DNA from 4 places in the uncultured Azonexus sp. genome. Region 2 is predicted to be linked to each of the others. Evidence: predicted binding sites of a transcription regulator. Region 2 holds the regulator's gene; each other region holds the start of a gene.
The links. Region 2 encodes sigma-54, which starts transcription at its own class of promoters, with help from an activator protein. Its sites were predicted from a motif close to TGGCACGCTTNCTGCTNA; they were not measured.
Positions count from the first base shown of each region.

Region 1 (4,208 bases), on a different contig from region 2:
GCACCGCCGGCATGAACGAACACATTGCCAAACCGGTCGAGCCGGCCGTCCTGTACACCGCGCTGTTGCGCTGGCTGAAAGGCGGCGACGCCGGCCGCTCATCCGGCCTGCCCGCGCCGGCCGCCGGCGACGAAGTCTGCCAGGGTCTGAGCAGCCTGCCCGGACTCGACTGCAAGCTCGGCCTGCGCTCGACGCTCGGCCAGAGCGAACGCCTGTGGCGCCTGCTCGACCAGTTCTGCGGCACGCACCGCGACGACGGCCACCGCATCGAACAACTGCTCGCCGACGGCGACACGCCGACCGCCCGGCGACGCGCCCACTCGCTCAAGGGCTCGGCGGCCACCCTCGGTCTGCTGCAGATTTCCGCCAGAGCCGGCGAGATCGAACAGGGCATCGGCAGCGACATGACGCCGGAAGCCTCGGCCGCCCTGCCGACGGCGGCGCTGACCGCCTTGCTGACCGAATTCTGCGATGCCTTCGCCGCCCTGCGCGAAGCCCATGAACGAGCCGTTGCCGACATTCCCGCGCCGACCGTCGATTACGCTCGCCTGGCCGGCGAACTGGCAGAACTACGCGAATTGCTGGCCAGTGACGACATCAATGCCCAGGATCACTTCCACCGGCTGCAGCCCCGCCTGGTGCTCGCCGCCGGCCGCTCGGCCACCCGCCTGGGCAACGAAATCGAGAATTTCGCCTACGCCGAGGCACTGACCACGCTCGACGCCATCGTCGCCGCCGACCCCGGCCTGCGCGGCCAGGGCTGAGCCCGCCCCACGCTTCAGATTGTCGACAAGGTGACATCGACGACACCGCCGATGGCCAGGAATTCGTCCTCGCCCTGCAGCACGCCGGGTAGCAGCCCGCAGTGGAAGAATATCTTGGTCAGCGGCATGTCCACCGTCAGGATGTAATCGCCGAACTCGCAGGCCCGGTCGCGGCTGCAGGTGAAGGAATTGAGGTTGTTGAGCAGGATGGTATGGCGTCCGCCGTCCCGACTGTCCAGGATTTCATGATCGGCCACCCGGTTGACGCCGCGATACAGCGTCACATGCCTGGCCCCAGGATGGCGACGGGCGAGTTCATGCTGGCAATAGGTATAGACCAGGTCGAACTGCGACTCCAGCGCGCTGGTCCCGTACAGCCCCTGTGAGCGCATTTCCATGTAATGCAGCCAGGCGTCGTCGTTGGTGTCGCGCAGCGGCTGGCCATGCCAGCGCGGCAACAGGCCGAAGCGGGATTCGACCCAGCCCTTGAGCACCGCGCCCTCGCGGCTGTCGGCATCGAAGCTCCAGCCGCGGATCATGCGCGCGTAATTGGCGCGGGCGCGTGACTTGTGGTTGCCGGTGAAACCCATTTCCTCCGGCCATTCGAGCTGGAAATGCACGGTCAGGTAATCGCGGAAGACTTCTCCGCGCACCGCCGGATCGTCACCGGCTCCGCCCAGGCGGCGGAACAGGTCGCGGTGCAGTTCGGCAACGCCGTCGAGCAGCAGCGGCGAGGGATGGCGCTGATAGGTCAGGCTACCGAGCACGACCGCCGGCAGGTTGCAGCGGTTGATCGGCAGGCGCGCCTCGCGCGGCAGTGTCGCTTTGTCGTCACCCCTACACAAGCCAGGGTCTTTGTCGCAAAGCCCCGCCCTGCCCCCATCCGCAGGTTTGTCTGTTTTCATTTAATAAACAACAACTTGGAATCTGTCAGTCGAGCTGGCACGCAACGTGCAGAAGGTCAGTCGCGACACTCACCAATTCCTTTTCAAATCGACTGACAGAAACAAGGAGATTACACCATGGCAAAACTGCGTCAATGCGCCATTTATGGCAAGGGCGGCATCGGCAAGTCGACCACCACCCAGAATCTGGTGGCGGCACTCGCCGAGTCCGGCAAGAAGGTCATGATCGTCGGCTGCGACCCGAAGGCTGACTCGACCCGCCTGATCCTGCACAGCAAGGCCCAGACCACGGTCATGCACCTGGCTGCCGAAGCCGGCTCGGTCGAAGACCTCGAACTCGAAGACGTCCTTTCCGTCGGTTTCGGCGGCGTCAAGTGCGTCGAATCCGGTGGCCCGGAACCCGGCGTCGGCTGTGCCGGCCGCGGCGTCATCACCGCCATCAACTTCCTGGAAGAAGAAGGCGCCTATGACGAAGACCTCGACTTCGTCTTCTACGACGTGCTCGGTGACGTGGTCTGCGGTGGCTTCGCCATGCCGATCCGCGAAAACAAGGCCCAGGAAATCTACATCGTCTGCTCCGGCGAAATGATGGCCATGTACGCCGCCAACAACATCGCCAAGGGCATCGTCAAGTACGCCAACTCCGGTGGCGTGCGTCTGGCCGGCCTGATCTGCAACTCGCGCAACACCGACCGCGAAGACGAACTGATCATGGCCCTGGCCTCGCGCCTCGGCACCACCATGATCCACTTCGTGCCGCGTCACAACGTCGTGCAGCACGCCGAAATCCGCCGCATGACCTGCGTTGAATACGATCCGACCCACAAGCAGTCCGACGAGTACCGCGCCCTGGCCAACAAGATCGTCAACAACACCAACTTCGTCATTCCGACCCCGGTCGAAATGGAAGAGCTGGAAGAGCTGCTGATGGAATTCGGCATCCTGGAAGCTGAAGACGAATCCATCGTCGGCAAGACCGCTGCCGAACTGGCCGCCTGATAGTCGCCATCGGGACCGCCACTCCGGTGGCGTCCCACAGAGTTTTCAAAACCAACTGTGGCGTCGTGCACAGATAGATGCCGGCGCAACGAAAGGAGTTTCACATGGCAGCGCTTACCCGCGAAGAATCGGCCGCCCTCATTGCCGAGGTGCTGGAGATTTACCCCGAGAAGGCCAAGAAGGACCGGGCCAAGCACTTGATGATCAACGACACGTCGTTGGAAACGTCGAAGAAGTGCATCACCTCCAACCGCAAGTCCCTGCCGGGCGTCATGACCATGCGCGGTTGTGCCTACGCCGGTTCCAAGGGCGTGGTCTGGGGTCCGATCAAGGACATCATCTCGATCTCGCACGGCCCCGTCGGCTGCGGCCAGTACGCCCGCGCCGGTCGCCGCAACTACTACGTCGGCACCACCGGCGTCGATGCCTTCTGCGAACTGAACATCACCTCGGACTTCCAGGAACGCGACATCGTCTTCGGCGGTGACAAGAAGCTGGCCAAGCTGATCGAGGAAATCGAAATCCTGTTCCCGCTGAACAAGGGGATTTCGGTTCAGTCGGAATGCCCGATCGGCCTGATCGGCGACGACATCGAAGCCGTTTCCAAGAAAGCTGCTGCCCAGATCGGCAAGCCGGTCATCCCGGTCCGCTGCGAAGGCTTCCGCGGTGTTTCGCAGTCGCTCGGCCACCACATCGCCAACGACTCCGTCCGCGACTGGATCCTCTCCAACCGCGACGGTCAGGCTTTCGAAACCACCCCGTACGATGTGGCCATCCTCGGCGACTACAACATCGGCGGCGACGCCTGGGCTTCGCGCATCCTGCTCGAAGAAATGGGCCTGCGCGTGGTTGCCCAGTGGTCCGGCGACGGCACCCTGGCGGAAATGGAAAACACCCCCAAGGTCAAGCTGAACCTGCTCCACTGCTACCGCTCGATGAACTACATCAGCCGGCACATGGAAGAGAAGTACGGGATTCCCTGGATGGAATACAACTTCTTCGGCCCGACCAAGATCAAGGAATCGCTGCGCAAGATCGCTTCCTTCTTCGACGACAAGATCAAGGAAGGCGCCGAGCGCGTCATCGAGAAGTACACGCCGATGATGGATGCCGTGATCGCCAAGTACAAGCCGCGCCTCGAAGGCAAGAAGGTCATGCTCTACGTCGGCGGCCTGCGTCCGCGTCACGTGGTCGGCGCCTACGAGGATCTGGGCATGGAAGTGGTCGGCACCGGCTACGAATTCGCCCACAACGATGACTACGATCGCACGATCAAGGAAATGGGCGATGCCACCCTGATCTACGACGACGTCACCGGCTACGAGTTCGAAGAGTTCGTGAAGGCCTGCAAGCCCGACCTGATCGGCTCCGGGATCAAGGAAAAGTACGTCTTCCACAAGATGGGCATTCCGTTCCGCCAGCTCCACTCCTGGGATTACTCGGGTCCGTACCACGGCTGCGATGGCTTCGCCATCTTCGCCAAGGACATGGACCTGACGCTGAACAATCCCTGCTGGAACATGATGAAGGCCCCGTGGGA
Region 1 covers NZ_CALJNI010000009.1:4,785-8,992, forward strand. Annotated here, with positions in the region: gene Q0799_RS07475 (PAS domain S-box protein) at 1-764, shown strand, start outside; gene Q0799_RS07480 (NAD(+)--dinitrogen-reductase ADP-D-ribosyltransferase) at 779-1,609, opposite strand; gene nifH (nitrogenase iron protein) at 1,787-2,668, shown strand; gene nifD (nitrogenase molybdenum-iron protein alpha chain) at 2,773-4,208, shown strand, end outside.
Region 1: the regulator sigma-54 is predicted to act here: its motif matches at 1,705-1,722, upstream of nifH (nitrogenase iron protein).

Region 2 (4,208 bases):
AGATCGTCGAAATGGGCGTCGCTCACAAGCTGGTCGACAAATCCGGTGCCTGGTATTCGTACAAGGGCGAGAAGATCGGCCAGGGCAAGGACAACGCCCGCGAGTTCCTCAAGTCGCACCCGGAAATTGCCCAGGAAATCGAAGCCGGCATCCGCGAGGCGGCGAGCACCACCGTGATCAAACCGAGCAAGGCCGCCAATGGCTGATCTGCGGGTGCGTGCCTTGCAGTGCCTGACCCGGCGGGATCACAGCCGGGCCGAACTGCATGCCAAACTCGCGGCGCATGCCGACAGTGAAGAAGCCCTGACGGCGGTGCTCGATGCCTTGCAGGCCGAGCACCTGCTGTCGGATACCCGTTATGCCAGCCAGCGCGTTTCGGCGCGCGCCAATCGCTACGGCAACGGCCGCCTGCGCCAGGAATTGCGGCAAAAGGGCGTCAGCGATGGCGACATCGAAGCCGCCCTGCCCGAGGCCGGCGACGAGGGCGAGCGCTGCCGGGCGATCTGGGCGAAAAAGTTCGGGCAGCCCCCCCAATCTGCAGAAGAACGTGCCAAACAGATGCGTTTCCTGCAATATCGCGGCTTTTCTGCAGAAGCGATCCGCCAGACCCTGCGCGGAGCCAGTGAAGAATGAGCCAGCCAACCGCCACCCTGTCCGCGCACAACCTGAAAAAGCGTTACAAGGCGCGCACCGTCGTCGAAGACGTCTCCTTCTCGGTGCGCTCCGGCGAAGTGGTCGGTCTGCTCGGGCCGAACGGTGCCGGCAAGACCACCTGTTTCTACATGATCGTCGGCCTGGTGGCTGCCGATGGCGGCGAAGTCTATATCGACGACGAGCGCCTCACCCACCAGCCGATGCATTCGCGTGCCCGTACCGGTCTGTCCTACCTGCCGCAGGAGGCCTCGGTGTTCCGCAAGCTCAACGTCGAGGAAAACATCCTCGCCGTGCTCGAACTGCAGAAGCTTTCACCCGACGAGTGCAGCCAGCGACTGGAAAGCCTGCTCAACGAACTGCACATCACCCATGTCCGCCACGTGAATGCAGCGGCACTGTCCGGCGGCGAACGGCGGCGTGTCGAAATTGCCCGCGCGCTGGCCACCAATCCGCGCTTCATCCTGCTCGACGAGCCGTTTGCCGGGGTCGATCCGATTGCCGTGCTGGAAATCCAGAAGATCATCCGCTTCCTCAAGGAACGCGGCATCGGTGTCCTGATCACCGATCACAACGTGCGCGAGACGCTCGGCATCTGCGATCACGCGGTGATCATCAACGCCGGTCATGTACTTTCCTCTGGACGTCCGGAGGAAATTGTCGACAATGAGAGTGTACGCAAGGTTTATCTCGGCGAGCATTTCCGCCTCTGACCTCGCCAAACCAAGATTGCATCAATGAAACCGGCACTTCAGCTCAAGCTTTCGCAGCATCTGGCCCTGACGCCGCAATTACAGCAGTCGATCAAGCTGCTGCAGTTGTCGACCGTCGAGATGCAGCAGGAAATCGAACGCTACCTGCTGGAAAACCCGATGCTCGAGCGCGACGATGACGGGCCGGGCGAGTCCTTCGCCGGTGCCCAGCAGTTCGATTCGCCCGACAAACCGGTCAGCGAACCTGCGCCGGCGAGCGAATCGCGCGAGGATGCCCAGGGCGAGCCGCCGATGACGCCTGGCGATGTCGACGACGATCGCTGGTCCAGCGATGCCGGCACCTTCACCGGCGCCGGCCGCGACGAGGAAGACGACAACGATCCGCAGGATGCCCACGCTTCCAGCGTCAGCCTGCGCGAGCACCTGGGCTGGCAGTTGGGCATGACCCAGTTGAGCGATCGCGATCGCAGCCTGGTCCGCTTCCTGATCGAAGCGCTCAGCGACGACGGCTATCTCGCCACGCCGCTGGAAGAGCTGCTGGAAACCCTGCCGCCCGAGTACGAAGTCGAACTCGAGGAACTCGAAATCGCCCTGCGCCATATCCAGAATTTCGATCCGACCGGGATCGGTGCGCGCGACCTGCGCGAATGCCTGCTGTTGCAGTTGCAGGCCGAAGAGGATTGCGCCGAGCGCACGCTGGCCCTGACCATTGCCGACAAGCACCTGGAATTGCTGGCTGCCCGCGATTTCGTCAAGATCCGTCGCCTGACCGGTTGCGACGACGAGATCCTGCGTGGCGCGCACGAGCTGATCACCAGCCTCAATCCGCGGCCGGCCGCCGGTTACGCGCAGGACGAAGCGCGCTACATCACGCCCGACGTGATCGTGAAGAAGCTCAAGGGTAAATGGACGGCCTACATCAACCCGGACGCCTACCCGCGCCTGCGCGTCAACCGCCTGTACGCCGACATCCTCGCCCGCCAGCGCCGTGGTAACGGCAACCTGAGCGGCCAGTTGCAGGAAGCCCGCTGGCTGATCAAGAACATCCAGCAGCGTTTCGATACCATCCACCGCGTCACCCAGGCCATCGTGGACCGCCAGCGCCAGTTTTTCGAACATGGCGAAGTGGCGATGCGGCCACTGGTGCTGCGCGAGATTGCCGACCTGCTCGGCCTGCACGAATCGACGATTTCCCGCGTCACCAGCCAGAAATACATGGCCACGCCGCGCGGCATCTTCGAACTGAAATACTTCTTCGGCAGCCATGTGTCCACCGACACCGGTGGTGCCTGTTCTGCCACGGCCATTCGTGCCCTGATCAAGCAATTGATTTCGGCGGAAGATGGCAAGAAGCCCTTGTCGGATAGTCAATTATCCGAAATACTAGGCCAGCAGGGAATTGTCGTTGCCCGACGCACGGTTGCCAAATACCGTGAATCGCTCAACATCCCGCCGGTCAATTTACGCAAGACCCTGTAGAGAGAGGAGAAAAAATGAATCTGCAAATCAGCGGTCACCATATCGAAGTCACCCCGGCACTGCGCGAATACGTCGAGAACAAGCTCGATCCCGTACTCCGTCATTTCGACAAGGTTACCGGCGCCAGCGTCGTGCTTTCCGTTGAAAAGCTGAAGCAGAAGGCCGAAGTCACCGTTCACGTTCCGGGCAAGGACATGCATGTCGAAGAAGCCGGGGACGATCTCTACGCCGCCATCGACGCCATGTTCGACAAGCTCGACCGCCAGGTCCAGAAGTACAAGCAGAAGATGCAGGACCACCATCGTGGCGAAAAGCCGTCCATGCACATCGACGACTAAGCCTGACCGACCGCACCCCGAGGGGTGCGGTTTCTTTGCTGCAAAGTTCCCATGAACCCTCTAGACAACATTCTGACTGCCGATCAGGTCCTGCTCGACCTGGATGCGAGCAGCAAGAAACGCGTTTTTGAACAGGCCGGCATGCTGTTCGAAAGCCGGCTCGACATGTCGCGTTCGTTGATTTTCGACAGCCTGTTCGCACGCGAAAAGCTCGGCTCCACGGGCCTTGGCCAGGGCGTGGCCATTCCCCACGGCCGGATCAAGGGCCTCCAGCAGGCTGCCGGCGCGCTGATCCGTCTGGCGACGCCGATTCCCTTCGATTCGCCGGACGGCCGTCCGGTTACCCTGCTGTTCGTGTTGCTGGTACCGGAACAGGCGACCGAAGAGCATCTGCAGATCCTGTCCGAACTGGCTCAGCGCTTTTCCGACCGCGCCTTCCGCGAAGCCTTGCAGGCCGCCCCGGACGCCGAAGCGGTGCTGGCACTGTTCAAGAAGTCCTGACCGGCGCCGTGCGGCACATCAGCCTGGAGCAGTTGTACCAGGACAACCGCGAGAAGCTGTTGTTCAACTGGCTGGCCGGTCAGCGCAACGACCGGCGCATTGAGCTCAAGGCCGCCAGCAATTACGGTGCCGACGTCGTCGGCCACATCAACATCATTCACCCGGAACGCCTGCAGGTCATGGGGCAGGCCGAATACGACTGGGCCATGCGCATCGGTGAGCGGCGCTTCGGCCAGATGTTCATCGACCTGCTGTCGGCCCGCACGCCGGCGATGATCGTTGCCGACGGCCTGAAGCCCCCCGAATTCATCGTCGATGCCTGCAAGGCCGCCGACGTGCCGCTGATCCTGTCGCCCAAGCACTGTTCGGCGGTCATCGATCACCTGCGCATTTACCTGTCGGCCCGCCTGGCCGATACCATCAGCCTGCACGGCGTGTTCATGGACGTGCTCGGCATGGGCGTGCTGATTACCGGCGATTCCGGGGTCGGCAAATCCGAACTGGCGCTGGAGCTGATCTCGCGCGG
Region 2 covers NZ_CALJNI010000004.1:74,018-78,225, forward strand. Annotated here, with positions in the region: gene recA (recombinase RecA) at 1-206, shown strand, start outside; gene recX (recombination regulator RecX) at 199-633, shown strand; gene lptB (LPS export ABC transporter ATP-binding protein) at 630-1,364, shown strand; gene Q0799_RS02990 (RNA polymerase factor sigma-54) at 1,389-2,843, shown strand; gene raiA (ribosome-associated translation inhibitor RaiA) at 2,858-3,181, shown strand; gene ptsN (PTS IIA-like nitrogen regulatory protein PtsN) at 3,233-3,682, shown strand; gene hprK (HPr(Ser) kinase/phosphatase) at 3,691-4,208, shown strand, end outside.

Region 3 (4,208 bases), on a different contig from region 2:
TTCTGCAGCACGCCCATGATGTCTTCTTCACGCATGACCAGGACTTCCTGGCCATCGACCTTGACGGCCTGGCCGGCGTACTTGCCGAACAGGACACGGTCGCCGACCTTGACGTCGGGAACGATGTACTTGCCGGCGTCGTCACGCTTGCCCGGGCCGACGGCCAGCACTTCACCCTGATCCGGCTTCTCGCCGGCGGAATCGGGGATGACGATGCCGGAGGCAGTGGTACGCTCGGCTTCGACGCGCTTGACGATCACACGGTCGTGCAAAGGACGGATGTTCATGGATATCGCTCCTGTAGTTTTATCTGCAAAACACTGAAATTGGCCGGGCACGCGGCTGCGGCACCGGGACCGGCGCGGGCATCTGTTAGCACTCGTCGCCGGTGAGTGCTAATAATAGTGACGCCCTTGGCCGATTTCAAGGGCAGGGCGGAAGTTTTTTCTTTTCCGGCTTCCGCCCGCCTGGCGATTTACCAGCTCGGTTCGCGCTCCGGCGTCGCCGTGATGCGGTGGATGCTCAAGTCGGCACCCTGGTATTCCTCTTCCTGGTCGAGACGCAGGCCGAAAGCGCGCTTCAGGCCGCCATAGACGGCAAAACCGCCGAGCAGGGCGACGCCGATTGCCAGCAGGGTCATCAGCAGTTGCGACATGAAGGCGACGCCGCCGGCGCCGCCGAGCGCGGTGCTGCCGAAGATGCCGACGGCGATGCCGCCCCAGGCGCCGCACAGACCGTGCAGCGGCCAGACGCCGAGGACGTCGTCGATCTTCCAGCGGTTCTGGGTCAGCGTGAACAGGATCACGAACATCGCGCCGGCGATGGCGCCGATGACCAGCGCGCCCATCGGATGCACCAGATCGGAACCGGCGCAGATGGCGACCAGACCGGCCAGCGGGCCGTTGTGGACGAAGCCGGGGTCGTTCTTGCCGAGCACCAGCGCCGCCAGCGTGCCGCCGACCATGGCCATCAGCGAGTTGATCGCGACTAGGCCGGAAATGTTCTCGATGGTCTGCGCGCTCATCACGTTGAAGCCGAACCAGCCTACCGTCAGGATCCAGGCGCCGAGCGCCAGGAAAGGAATCGACGAAGGCGGATGCGCCGACATCCGGCCGTCCTTGGTGTAACGGCCATAACGCGCACCAAGAAGAAGCACCGCCGGCAGCGCGATCCAGCCGCCCATCGCATGCACCACGACGGAGCCGGCGAAGTCGTGGAAGGGCGCACCAAAAGTGGCCGTCAGCCAGTCCTGGATGCCGAAGGCACCATTCCAGGCGATCCCCTCGAAGAAGGGGTAGACGAAGCCGACCAGCATGAAGGTGGCCGCCAGTTGCGGGTAGAAGCGCGCGCGCTCGGCGATCCCGCCCGAAATGATGGCCGGAATCGCGGCGGCGAAGGTGAGCAGGAAGAAGAACTTGGTCAGTTCATAGCCGTTCTTCTCCATCAGCGTCTCGACACCGCTGAAGAAATGAACACCGTAGGCGATGCCGTAGCCGATGAAGAAGTAGGCAATCGTCGACACGCCGAAGTCGGTCAGGATCTTGACCAGGGCGTTGACCTGATTCTTCTTGCGTACCGTGCCGACCTCGAGGAAGGCGAAGCCGGCGTGCATGGCCAGCACCATGATGCCGCCCAGAAGAATGAACAATACGTTGCTGCCAGAGTGCAAAGTTTCCATGGGACCCCCAGAAAATAATCTGGGAGCCGGAAAAGCAAGCACCATTCCAGTGCATGAAATCCGTTTCAAATCAGTGCATTGGAAAATGCACCAAAACAAAACGCGCACCGCAAGCGTGCATGACGCGGGGCAAACGCCCCGGTATCGTGCATCAACTCAGTCGAGCGGATGTCCCGGCGGCAGCAGAACCCACATCCGGCCGTCCTGTTTCATGCGGCCGGCCAGGGCGCCCGGCTCCTTGCCGAAGCCCCAGAAGAAATCGGCGCGCACTGCACCACGGATGGCACCGCCGGTGTCCTGCGCCATCACCAGCCGGTTCAGCGGCTGCGCCGAATTGGGGCGCGTCGTCGCCAGGAAGACCGGCGCTCCCAGCGGAATCGAGCGCGGATCAATGGCGATGCTGCGCTCGGGCGTCAGCGGTACGCCGAGGGCGCCGATCGGACCGTCGTCGCTGGCCGGCATCTCGCGGAAGAAGACATAGCTCGGATTGCTGTTGAGCAACTCGTCGAGACGCGCCGGATTGGCCCGCGCCCAGGCCTGGATGCCCTGCATCGACGCTTCTTCCAGCTTCAGGTCGCCGCGCTCGACGAGCAGGCGGCCGATCGAACGATACGGATGACCGTTCTGGTCAGCGTAATTGACCCGCATCGTGCTGCCATCGGGCAGACGGATGCGGCCGGAACCCTGGATCTGCAGGAAGAACAGTTCGATCGGATCATCGACCCAGGCCAGCGTCTTCGCCGGCAATTTGTCATTGGCCAGGATGTCGCCGCGCGTCCAGTAGGGCACGACCTTGTTGCCCTCGACCCGGCCGCGCACGCGCTTGCCCTTGAGTTCCGGAAAAAGGTCGCCCAGTTCGATGGTCAGCAGGTTCTCCGGCACGCCATGCACCGGGAACGCAAAGCGCTTGCCCGGCGTGCGGCTGCCCAGCAGCAGCGGTTCGTAATAGCCGGTGACCATGCCGCTGACCGCCGACGTGTCGGCCGTCGACACCGCGTAAGGTTGCAGGCGGGCCTCGAAGAACTGGCGCACGGCAGCATCCGACTTGCCGTCGACCGCATCGATCCCGGTGCAGATCTCGCGCCAGAACTGACCGGTATTGCGCCGCTGCAATCCGCGACAGGACTGGACGAAGGCCGGCCAGGCCGCCGCATGCTGATCGGTCTTCCAGCCCGGCAGATCGTCCCAGCTCGCCGGCGAGAACACGCGCGAGAAGGCCGGCGGCTGCACCGGCGTTTCGACGGCCGGACACGCCGGGCAGGACGCGCAGGGCGGACAGGCCGGCGCCTTTTCTCCGGACGGCGCGGACAGGCCGGGCAGGGTCGAACACCCGGCCAGCAGCAGGGCGAGAGCAAACAGGACAACTTGGCTTTTTGACATGGCTTTGGTTAGAGTGGGCAGCTTTGCCGCACAGTATACCTGCCACCATGATCGACTCCGCCCAACTCGAACGCCTGCTGACCCGCGCCGAGCATGTGCTCGGCCGCCTCGAAGCCACGCTGCCACCGGCCCCGCCCCTGCCCGACTGGCACGCCGCCGTGGCATTCCGCTGGCGCAAGAGCGGCGCCCGCGGCTGGTTGCAGGGCGTCGGCAAGCCGCACCCGATCCGCCTCAGCGACATCGAGACCGTCGACGACCAGAAAGCCCGCATCGTCGCCAACACCCGCCAGTTCGTCGCCGGCCAGGGCGCCAACAACGTGCTGCTGACCGGCGCCCGCGGCTGCGGCAAGTCCTCGCTGGTCAAGGCCGTGCTCAACGAATTCTCGGCCGACGGCCTGCGCCTGATCGAGGTCGACAAGCACGACCTGATCGACCTGCCGGACATCGTCGACCTGGTCGACGGCCGGCCGGAAAAATTCATCATCTTCTGCGACGACCTGTCGTTCGAAGCCGGCGAAACCGCCTACAAGGCCCTGAAATCGGTACTCGACGGCTCGGTCGCGGCGCCACCGGACAACGTCCTGATCTACGCCACCTCCAACCGCCGCCACCTGATGCCCGAATACATGTCGGAAAACCTGGAAACCCAGCGCGTCGGCGACGAAATCCACCCCGGCGAGGCGGTCGAGGAGAAAGTCTCGCTGTCCGAACGCTTCGGCCTGTGGATTTCCTTCTACCCCTTCTCGCAGGACGATTACCTGGCCGTCTTCGCGCATTGGGCGCGGCAGTTCGGCATTAGCGACGCAGTGATCGCCGCCAGCGAACGCGAAGCGCTGAACTGGGCACTGTCACGCGGGTCGCGCTCGGGCCGCGTCGCCTGGCAATTCGCCCGCGACCTGGCCGGGCGCCAGCCGGCATGAGCGCCATCGTCGAAGTCGCGGCCGCCGTGATGCTGCGCGCCGACGGTCGCGAATTCCTGCTCGCCCAGCGTCCGGAAGGCAAGGTCTACGCCGGCTACTGGGAGTTTCCCGGCGGCAAGGTCGAGGCCGGCGAAAGCGTGCGCGACGCACTGGTGCGCGAACTGCACGAAGAACTGGGGATCACCGTCACCGTCTGCCACCCCTGGCTGACCCGCGTGTTCACCTACCCG
Region 3 covers NZ_CALJNI010000015.1:39,104-43,311, forward strand. Annotated here, with positions in the region: gene Q0799_RS10925 (co-chaperone GroES) at 1-287, opposite strand, end outside; gene Q0799_RS10930 (ammonium transporter) at 476-1,678, opposite strand; gene Q0799_RS10935 (murein transglycosylase A) at 1,835-3,058, opposite strand; gene Q0799_RS10940 (ATP-binding protein) at 3,106-3,978, shown strand; gene Q0799_RS10945 (Nudix family hydrolase) at 3,975-4,208, shown strand, end outside.
Region 3: the regulator sigma-54 is predicted to act here: its motif matches at 1,710-1,727, upstream of Q0799_RS10930 (ammonium transporter).

Region 4 (4,208 bases), on a different contig from region 2:
ACGAACTGTACAAGGTGCTCGGTCTGTTCATCGCGCTGATTGTTGCCAATTGCGCCATTCTCGGCCGTTCAGAGGCTTTTGCTGCACGCAATGGCGTGCTCGCCAGCGCGGTTGATGGGCTGGCCATGGGCATGGGGTTCACCGGGGCGCTGACCGTGGTCGGGCTGGTACGCGAGTTCCTCGGTGCTGGCACCCTGTTTGCCCAGGCTTCGCAACTGCTTGGGCCAGCTTTTTCCTTTCTCGAAGTGCAGGTGCCTGGCTATGGCGGTGCCCTGCTGATGATCCTGCCGCCCGGTGGATTCGCCGCGCTGGCTTTCCTGCTTGCCGGCAAGCGCATCATCGACCGCAAGCTGGCGGAACGTGAAGCCGCCAGCGCTGAACCGGCTGCCGCCTGAGGAGTACAGACATGCAGATTGGCGTCGCCTATTCCGAACCCGGCCAGCAGGTCTGGCTGAACATCGAAGTCCCGGACAGCGCTACGGTGCAGGAAGCCATCGAGCGCTCCGGCATTCTCAAACAGTTTCCGCATATCGACCTGGCCGCGCAGAAAGTCGGCGTCTTCGGCAAACTGGCCAAGCTCGACGCTGCCTTGCGTCCCGGCGACCGCGTCGAAATCTACCGGGCCATCATCTGCGACCCGGCGACGGTGCCGCGCAAGGACAGCGACGAAGACGAATAGGATTGTCGTTTTTGCGACATTGGAATACCGGTTTATGCACCGTATTTGTGCGTAAATAATTGATTGTATTGAAATATTTCTGTCCTATAATGCGCGGCCTTGTCCCTGGGAGATGCCCGTGCATACGACGAATTATTCCGCCGCCGACGCCATGACCGCGCTTGGTGCCAATCATGGTTACTGTCTGGATGGCGACTTCGTCCATCTCAACGCCGATGTCAGCCTGGCCGAAGCCGATCTGGCCGATGGCACCCACTGGGCCCTGCAATTGTGGGCCAGCCCCGGCGGTTTCGACGGGCTGGCGCTGAACGGCGTCAAGGTTGCCGAGCTGGCCTTGCAGCCGACCCCGGGTAATTTCAACGTGGCTGCCTGCGTGACGGTTTTGCCGCCGGCCGGTTGTGCCGCCCAGGTCATGGCCATGGCCCTGGTCGGGCAGCGAGTGGACGGCAGTCTCCAGGTCCGCGATTTGTCGGTCTATGCGACGCCGCAGACCTTCTTCCAGCCTTTCCTGCTCGGCGACGTGAGCTGTCAGGTGGCCGACGGCGTGGCGGAAATCGCCATCGAACGCATCGCCAGTCCGCGCGCGCCGGATAACCTCAGCGGCACGCTGGCCCTCGAAGTCTGGGCGCTGGATGCGCCCTATCAAGGCGGCGCCTGGCAGGGCCAGCCGGTGGCCAGCGTGGTGCTCGGCCAGCTGTCCGGTGGCAGTGCCTGGGCCGATTGTCAGTACAGCGTGCCGGCGGTGAACGCCAGCGGCGCGCTGACCGTGATGTTGCGCGAATGGACGCCGGCGGGTTACCTGACGCGTGATTACCGCAATCTGGCGGCGGCAGTGATCGCCGAGCCGGTAGTGGCGGCGGTGAGTGAGCCGGTCAGCGGCGACCTCAAGGCAGCGGTCAAGCCGGTTGCCAAGGCGGGCAAGAGCGCGAGCAAGAAAGCCAGCGCCAGCAAGCCTGCAGAAAAGACCGGCCCGGTCAGCGTCAATACCGCCAGCGCGGCCGAACTGGCTGCCGTCAAGGGGATTTCCAAGACGGTTGCCGAAGCCATCGTCGCCGCCCGGCCTTATGCCAAGCTCGATGACTTGCTGCGGGCCAAGGGCGTTGGCGCCAAGCTGCTGGAAAAGGTCGGCAAGTTGTTGAAGATTTGAGTTTTTTCGCAGGCTTGTCGCAAAGGCGACAAGCCTGCTATTGAAAATTCTCAAATAAAACAAGGTGCTGCCCGGTGGCACCCATTTTGCTGAGTGTTAGCCAGTCATCTGGAGAACGCGCATGAAAGCCAGCGAAATCCAGGCCCTGCTCGACGAGCCGGCCTGCAGCCATAACACCAAGGAAAAGTCCGGTTGTTCGAAGCCGAAGCCGGGCGCCACGGCCGGCGGCTGCTCCTTCGACGGCGCGCAGATCGCGCTGCTGCCAATCGCCGACGTCGCCCACATCGTCCATGGGCCGATCGCCTGCGCCGGTTCCTCCTGGGATAACCGCGGTACGCGCTCTTCTGGCGTCACCCTGTACAAGATCGGCATGACCACCGACCTGTCGGAAACCGACGTGGTCATGGGGCGTGGCGAAAAGCGCCTGTTCCATGCGATCAAGCAGGCGGTCGACAGCTACGCGCCGAAGGCCGTCTTCGTCTACAACACCTGCGTCACCGCGCTTATCGGTGACGACGTCGAAGCCGTCTGCAAGGCCGCCAGCGAACGCGTTGGCATCCCGGTGGTGCCGGTCGATGCCGCCGGTTTCTACGGCACCAAGAACCTCGGCAACCGCCTGGCCGGCGAGGCCATGTTCAAATACGTCATCGGCACCGCCGAGCCGGCACCGGCCAAGCCGCGTGCTGACGGCCTGCCGACTTACGACGTCAACCTGATCGGCGAATACAACATCGCCGGCGAGTTCTGGCACGTTGCCCCATTGTTCGACGAACTCGGCCTGCGCATCCTGTGCACGCTGTCCGGCGACGCCCGCTTCCATGAAGTGCAGACCATGCACCGGGCCAAGGTGAACATGGTCGTCTGCGCCAAGGCCCTGCTCAACGTTGCCCGCAAAATGCAGGAAACCTACGGCCAGCCCTTCTTCGAAGGCAGTTTCTACGGCGTTCAGGACGTTTCCAATGCGCTGCGCGATTTCGCCCGGCTGATCGGCGACCCCGACCTGATCGCCCGCACCGAGGCGGTCATCGCCCGCGAGGAAGCCAAGGCCCACGCCGCGCTCGAACCCTGGCGCGCCCGCCTCAAGGACAAGCGCGTCCTGCTCTACACCGGCGGCGTCAAGTCGTGGTCCATCGTTTCGGCGCTGCAGGATCTGGGCATGAAGGTCGTCGCCACCGGCACCAAGAAATCGACCGAGGAAGACAAGGCGCGCATCCGCGAACTGATGGGTGAGGACACCAAGATGATCGACGACGGCAGCCCCAAGGCCCTGTTGTCGACTTATCACGAGTACCGGGCCGACATCCTGATCGCCGGCGGGCGCAATTTGTACACCGCGCTCAAGGCGCGCATTCCCTTCCTCGACATCAACCAGGAACGCGAATTCGGCTACGCCGGCTACGCCGGCATGAGCGAACTCGCCCGGCAACTGGCGCTGTCGATGGAAAGCCCGGTGTGGTCCGCGGTCAGGAAGCCGGCGCCGTGGGCGCAGGGCGTGTCGGGGGCCGTGCTGACGGCTTGAGCATCTGCTCTCGGCGTACATCGGGTGATGTAACGGGGTTTGGGTTCTAGCGCACACACACAGCCGATACAATACGGCCTCGCTCCCGGCCCCCTCTTCACGAAAAGACCGGACCCTTTCCTCCGGCAATGAAGCGTGCATGAACCCCGACACCCTCCTGGTCTTTTCTCTGCTCGCCGCCTGCATCGTCGCCTTCGTCATGAACAAGCCACGCATGGACGCGGTGGCGATCATGGCGCTGCTCGCGCTGGTGCTTTCCGGTACGCTCACCTCCGCCGAGGCGCTGGCCGGCTTCAGTGAGCCGAGCGTCATCCTGATCGCGGCCTTCTTCGTCATTGGCGAGGCGCTGGTCCGCACCGGCATCGCCTACCGCGTCGGCGACTGGCTGCTGACGCGGGCCGGGAGCAGCGAAACGCGGCTGCTCGTGCTGCTCATGCTGGCCGTCGCCGGCCTGGGTTCGGTCATGAGTTCGACCGGTGTCGTCGCCCTGTTCATTCCGGTGGCCCTGAGCATTGCCCGGCGCATCGACGTTTCGCCAGCCAGGCTGATGATGCCGCTCGCCTTTGCCGGACTCATCAGCGGCATGCTGACGCTGGTCGGCACACCGCCGAACATGGTGGTCAACAGCGAACTCGCGCGCGCGGGTCATGCCGGCTTTGCCTTTTTCGACTTTACGCCGGCCGGCCTCGTCGTCCTGATGCTCGGCCTCGGCTACATGACGCTCGCCCGGCGCTGGCTTTCCCGCGGCGAGGCGCAACACGGCACCCCGGGCAAGGGGCGCCGCCGCCTGAGCGATCTGGCTGCCGAATACGCACTGACCGGACGGCCGCGGCGCCTGCGCATCCTGCCCGACTCGCCGCTGA
Region 4 covers NZ_CALJNI010000017.1:66,076-70,283, forward strand. Annotated here, with positions in the region: gene Q0799_RS12335 (electron transport complex subunit E) at 1-395, shown strand, start outside; gene Q0799_RS12340 (RnfH family protein) at 407-679, shown strand; gene Q0799_RS12345 (helix-hairpin-helix domain-containing protein) at 798-1,826, shown strand; gene nifE (nitrogenase iron-molybdenum cofactor biosynthesis protein NifE) at 1,948-3,345, shown strand; gene Q0799_RS12355 (SLC13 family permease) at 3,485-4,208, shown strand, end outside.
Region 4: the regulator sigma-54 is predicted to act here: its motif matches at 1,902-1,919, upstream of nifE (nitrogenase iron-molybdenum cofactor biosynthesis protein NifE).